Linked DNA regions of Methylocaldum szegediense. The protein of the gene in region 1 interacts with the protein of each later gene in a pairwise test. Links are inferred from orthologs where the notes say so. Each region holds a gene or a part of one and is shown on either strand. Other genes may lie near its edges. The genes, in order: purT and ispA.

Region 1 (3,202 bases):
AAACAAGCGTTCGCTGTGCAGGACAGAGGCTTCCTTGGCCAATAGACGCGAAATCACGCCGCAATAAAGGCTGTTCAACCAAAAATCATTCATATTGACCAAACACGTCGGGATTTTGCGAAAGCTGTGGATGACGGAAGTGGTCAGCGCCAAACTGTACAGCGTATCGGCACCAACCAGCCCGACCGCACGTGTAATGGTCTCGATACGGACCGGCAAGTTGTAAAACGCACTGTTGACTATCTTCAATAATCGTGCGGTAAGTGCCGGATCCTGACCGATTGCCTCGGCAATCTCGGCAAAGTTGAAATCGTCACGTTCGAGAATGGCCCAAACCCGCGCCACTGCGACCGACGGGGATACCAACTGAGGCATCCCCATCACAAGGGTTTCGGGTGTTTCGGCGATGGGCATCAATTCATGCGGTTGTAGTAATTGAGAACCCGTGTTACGTAGGCCTGAGTTTCCTGAAACGGAGGAATCTTGTTGCCATATTTGATGACATTTTTTTCCCCAGCATTGTAGGCCGCCACCGCCAGTCGTATGTCTGACTGAAACATGTTGATCAATTGCCTCAGATACCTCGCTCCCGCCTCTATGTTTTCACTCGGATTGTAACGATCGCGAACGCCGAAACGGGCAGCGGTTTCCGGCATAAGCTGCATCAGACCGACAGCGCCCTTAGGAGACACAGCCGCGGGATTGTAGGCGGATTCCGCACGAATGACGGCATGCAGTAATGCGGGATCAAGGCTGTATTTGTTGGCTGCCGCTTCAATCAAGGGGTCGAATTGACTGCGGTTCCTCTTTGGAAATCGCGTTCCCAACCGCCATGTTCTCGAAGACGAAAAGGGAGATGACGCAGTCGGCGTCTTGATAATCAATCGATATCCTGAGTGCTTCGGATTATCCGTGTAGAAAACGTGTCCGGTGCTATCAACATATTTGTAAACATCTGCACCGACCGAATTCGAAAAAAGAAAGAATAAAAATGCCAGCCCGCATTTATCAATTGGTCTGAACATCGTCTTTCCGCCTGTTGACCGTCGCTATGTCGACAGACGAAAAGTTTTGCACGAATCTGCTTTTTTTCAATTGACGGATGTCATTCTGCGAACCGGCTCACACTTTCGCGCCGACGATACAAAACGCCCGTCAGAACACGAGTTTCCTAACCGATCACGGGCTTGACCAGCCCTGCCGCGGTTCTCGCTCGTTCCCGCGCTTCTTCGACGGAGCGACCTGCGGCTAAAGCCACACCGACTCGACGGCGTGGATATGAAATCGGCTTGCCGAACAGCCGAATCTCGGTTTCGGGAACGGCAAGCGCATCATCAACGCCCTCGAATGCTAGGCCTTCGCCTTCGACCTGGCCATAGATCACGGCACTGGCTCCCGGATCTCGAAGACGGGTCGATACAGGAAATCCTAGTATGGCTCTCGCGTGCAGCTCGAACTCGCTCTGCTCCTGGGTAATCATGGTCACCATGCCGGTATCGTGAGGTCTCGGACTCACCTCGCTGAACCAGACTTGATCCCCTTTGACAAACAGCTCTACGCCAAAAACGCCACATCCGCCCAAATTCTCCGTTATCGTCTTTGCGATACGTTTGGCCTCCTCCTGGGCAGTTTTGCTCATGGGTTGCGGCTGCCAGCTTTCGACGTAATCGCCGAACTCTTGTCGGTGGCCAATTGGCTCGCAAAAATAGGTTTCTTCTCCGGAGCGCCCGTTCCTTGCTCGCACCGTAAGCAACGTAATTTCGTAGTCAAACTCAATCTTTGCCTCTACGATGACTTTGCCATCCCTTACTCGCCCTTCCGACTGTGTGTGCTCCCAAGCTTTTTCTAAGTCAGCTTCGCTTCGCAGCAAGAATTGCCCTTTACCCGAAGATGACATGACAGGCTTCACGAAACAGGGATAACCGACCGACGAAACGACCTTTCTCAGCGATTCCAAAGAATCGGCAAAAGCGTAGGACGAAGTAGGCAACCCGAGTTCTTCTGCGGCCAGACGACGAATCTTTTCACGGTTCATCGTCAAATCGACGGCGCGCGCATTGGGAATGACGACTACGTTTCCAGCGCGCTCAATCTCCGCCAAAGCGTCGGTTGCGATCGCTTCAAGCTCCGGAACGATGATATCCGGTTTCTCCATCTCAACGAGCCGTTTCACATCGTCGCCATCCATCATGTCGATGACGTGGGCACAGTGCGACACGTGCTGGGCAGGCGCATTGGGATAACGATCCACGGCCACGACTTCAACGCCATAACGTTGCAAGGCAATAGCGACTTCCTTGCCGAGCTCGCCGGCACCAAGAAGCATGACACGGGTGGCGCTACGTGTAAGTGCGGTACCGATTTTCATAACTGGCTCCTCTCGCTGAATGATCACCCCGATATGCGCCCTTAGCTATCGAGCCTATTCTTCGCCATTCTAATCTCAGCCACGAATACTCACACCCTCCGAGCCACCCGAACCCAAAGATCGCCACGGACTCGAGCCCCCTTGTCGCCTCGAAGGGCTCTACAACTCAAATCTCAGCCTTGAAAGCCCAGTTGTTTCCACGCTTCTTCCAACCGCTTTGCGGATACTGGGTAGGCCGTCTTGAGCATTTGAGCGAAAAGGGAGACACGGAATTCTTCCAAGCTCCAGCGATAGGTTTCACGCTCAGGGGCAAGGCGCTGTCCTTTGGCCGCTTTCACGGCGTTCCAATAGCGTCCCCAGAAGGGCGCAAGCTCGCCGTATTGCTTTCGGTCGCGCAGCGGATCTTGAGTGGCTTTCTCCAAACGGTGTAACACAGCCTTGAGATAGCGGGGCATTTCCCGGATTTGCGGATACGGGGTGGTAACCCAGAATCCTGCATAAACGAGCAATCTCAAATGTTCCAGTACATCCTGCTTAGTCGGACCAGCGGGCAGCGACTTCAGTTTCGCCTGTACCTCACTGTACAGTTGAAATATGGTTTGAGCCATACGCGCCATTTCGTCTGCTTTTAGGACCAATTCGGCTCTCTGATCTTTAAGCCGCTTTTCGAACTGCTCGGCGCTGCGAATATCCGGCTGTCCCTCCAGGAACAATGCGCCCATAAGCCTATTCAGAAGATCCTCGCGCAGTTCACGCCCGGTCTTTAACTCAGAATAGAGGAAAGGGTGAGCTGGCAACTGCCGATACCAAAGTTCTGACGATGCATTTACCGCC
Region 2 (3,129 bases), 810 kb from region 1 along the record:
CCTCTACCGCACATGCTCCCCTCCCCCGAGTTCTTTGCCGCCTGCGTCGGTCAGTTGGGTATTGATAATCAGACCCATGTCGTCGTTTATGACAACAACAGCTTCATGGCGTCGGCCCGCGTATGGTGGACGTTCCGAGTGTTCGGTCATGACCGCGTGTCGGTGTTGGATGGTGGACTTCAATACTGGAAATCCAAGGGACTACCGCTCGATGCAAGCGCGGTGACCGCCGAACCCCGCTTTTTCAAGGCTTCCTTCAGGCCGAACCTGGTGCGGAATCTCGAGGAAATGAAGGTGCTCGTCGGGGACGTCGTGACCCAGATCATCGACGCCCGCTCACCCGGGCGGTTTGCCGGAACAGAGCCCGAACCTCGCCCTGGCATTCGCTCGGGCCATATTCCTGGAAGCAAGAATCTCTTTTTCAAGAAACTCATAGACGAAACCACACAACGCCTGAAGCCCGCTTCCGAAATTCGAAACGAGTTCGAGAATACCGGTATCGACCTCGAGAAACCGGTCGTTACTACCTGCGGAACAGGTGTGACCGCATCGGTGCTCGCGCTCGGCCTGTATTGCCTCGGTTGCGAGTCTGCGGCCGTCTACGATGGGTCTTGGACCGAATGGGGCGGGCTGAATGACACACCAATCAGCGTGTAAGCACACCGGATTTAAGACAACAGCCCCCTTTCTGACGCTGTTGTCACCTCGCGACGTGTAGCACTTAGGGACGGTAGGAAAACCCGACAATTTTTATCAAGTTCCAACTTCTGAGATAATCGGCGTTCTTGCTTGCTCAAAGGGTCGGAATTTTTCGTCGGACATGGGGATATGGCCAAAAAGAACCCGAATTTTGAAGAATCTCTGGCCGAACTGGAACAACTGGTCGAACGTATGGAACAAGGCAATCTTCCTCTGGAGGAGTCGCTTAAACTGTTCGAACGCGGGATTCAATTGACCCGTTTCTGCCAAAAAGCCTTGAAAGAAGCAGAACAAAAGGTCCAGATTTTGCTGGAAGAAAATGGAGAACCCACGTTAAAGCCTTTTACCGATGAATCTTGAAACCGACTTGAATCGTTTTATGCAGATCTGCCAAGCGCGGGCAGAGGCGGCCCTCGATCTCAGATTGCCGGCAGCTGACCGCATGCCCGAACGCCTACATCAAGCCATGCGCTACTCAGTGTTGGGAGGCGGAAAAAGGCTGCGTCCATTGTTGACCTATGCCGCCGGGCAAGCCGTCGGCGTTCCATGGGAATGTCTCGACGGCCCCGCCTGCGCGGTGGAATTCATACACGTTTATTCGTTGATACACGACGATTTGCCGGCAATGGACAACGACGACCTACGCCGCGGCAAGCCTACCTGCCATATTGCGTTCGACGAAGCAACAGCTATTCTCGCCGGCGACGCACTGCAAGCCCTGGCCTTTCATGTCCTCGCCCATGACTCGTCAATTGCCGTGCCCGCCAGCAGTCGGCTCGCGATGGTCGAGACCTTAGCAAAGGCGAGCGGGTCCCTGGGCATGGTCGGGGGTCAGGCGATAGACCTCGAATCAGTTGGGAAAACGCTGGATCTTCCTAGTCTGGAAAACATGCATATCCGAAAGACGGGTGCCCTCATTCGCGCCAGCGTCAACCTGGCGACCTTGGCCCATCCGTCGCTCGACAGCAGCATCGCCGACAAGCTGGACCATTACGCCAAATGCATAGGTCTCGCGTTCCAAATCCAGGATGATGTACTCGACGAGGAAAGCGATACCCAGACCTTAGGTAAGACCCAAGGCAAGGATCGGGACAATAACAAGCCGAATTATCCGGCGCTCTTAGGGCTGGCGGGTGCCAAACAAAAGGCGCGAGAACTTCACGAAGAGGCTGTTGACACGCTTTCCGGCCTCGGTGCCGAAGCAGACATTCTCCGAGCGCTGTCGCGGTTCATCATCGAACGGCGTGCCTGAACCCTAACGGCAAGAGTGATAGCGCTACCTTGAAACGGTATCCGAAGAACAAACTATCCTTGAAAGCGAATACTCCCAGTTTCATAATGGGCCGGTTGACGCCTAATTCAGGATCATCTTTCACCCGCGAATAAGCCTGGTTTGGAGCCTCACAACATCAATGATTAAAGCGAACCAATACCCTCTCCTACAAACCGTCGGCAGCCCCGCGGACTTACGCGCCTTATCCGAAGATCAACTGCCTCAGCTCGCCAGCGAGTTGCGTGCGTTCTTGTTGGACAGCGTAAGTCAGTCGGGCGGCCATTTGGCAGCCGGATTGGGTGCGGTTGAACTCACGATCGCCCTGCACTATGTCTTCGATACACCTGAAGACAAGCTGGTTTGGGATGTGGGCCATCAGGCTTATCCTCACAAAATCCTGACAGGGCGCCGCGATAGATTGCCGTCCATTCGCAAGAAAAACGGACTTTCTGCGTTTCCGAATCGGGAGGAGAGCCCTTATGACTGCTTCGGCGTCGGCCACTCGAGCACATCGATCAGTGCCGCGCTCGGAATGGCCATCGTCGCATCGCTTGAAGGGCGCAACACTCACGCTGTCGCTATCATCGGTGACGGCGGCCTAACCGGCGGTATGGCGTTCGAAGCGCTAAACCATGCAGGCGCCCTCGATGCCAATTTACTTGTCGTACTCAACGACAACGAGATGTCGATTTCGCCCAATGTTGGAGCGCTTAACAATTATCTGGCGCGAATCCTCTCCAGCAAGTTCTACTCAACCGTGCGACAGGGCAGCAAGCATATCCTGATGCGAAGCATGCCCAGCGTGTGGGAACTCGCCCGTCGTGCCGAAGAGCATGTCAAAGGCATGGTCGCTCCAGGGACCTTGTTCGAGGAATTGGGTTTCAACTATATCGGACCGGTCGACGGCCACAATCTGGATACTCTGATTACGACCCTGCGGAATCTCCGGGATTTGCCGGGCCCCCGATTCCTGCACGTGGTCACCAAGAAAGGCAAGGGCTATTTGCCTGCGGAGAAAGATCCGGTCGCTTATCACGGCGTTTCGTCTTTCGATCTCAGCAAGGATCATTTGCCGAAATCGAAACCGGGGAGCCCGACCTTCACCGAGGTCTTCGGACAATGGCTATGCGACATGGCGGAAAAGGACCATCGCCTGC

What was found.
Region 2: the proteins of purT (region 1) and ispA interact in binary tests that used the Escherichia coli proteins (3 or more experiments, as listed by UniProt). The link is inferred for Methylocaldum szegediense from one-to-one orthologs.

The regions. Positions count from the first base shown.
Region 1 is NZ_OX458333.1:3,636,011-3,639,212, reverse strand. What follows is about bases 271-3,149. They hold purT (formate-dependent phosphoribosylglycinamide formyltransferase), read right to left. Parts: upstream 2,369-3,149; coding sequence 1,172-2,368; downstream 271-1,171. Other genes in these bases: hrpA (ATP-dependent RNA helicase HrpA), read right to left, coding at 2,542-3,149; QEN43_RS15730 (lytic transglycosylase domain-containing protein), read right to left, coding at 414-1,025; QEN43_RS15735 (HDOD domain-containing protein), read right to left, coding at 271-414. In the rest of the region: more of QEN43_RS15735, read right to left, coding at 1-270; more of hrpA, read right to left, coding at 3,150-3,202. UniProt on the Escherichia coli protein: Involved in the de novo purine biosynthesis. Catalyzes the transfer of formate to 5-phospho-ribosyl-glycinamide (GAR), producing 5-phospho-ribosyl-N-formylglycinamide (FGAR). Formate is provided by PurU via hydrolysis of 10-formyl-tetrahydrofolate.
Region 2 is NZ_OX458333.1:4,441,999-4,445,127, reverse strand. Bases 194-2,999 are described here. They hold ispA ((2E,6E)-farnesyl diphosphate synthase), read left to right. Parts: upstream 194-1,048; coding sequence 1,049-1,951; downstream 1,952-2,999. Other genes in these bases: dxs (1-deoxy-D-xylulose-5-phosphate synthase), read left to right, coding at 2,112-2,999; QEN43_RS19465 (exodeoxyribonuclease VII small subunit), read left to right, coding at 829-1,059; sseA (3-mercaptopyruvate sulfurtransferase), read left to right, coding at 194-657. Also shown: more of sseA, read left to right, coding at 1-193; more of dxs, read left to right, coding at 3,000-3,129.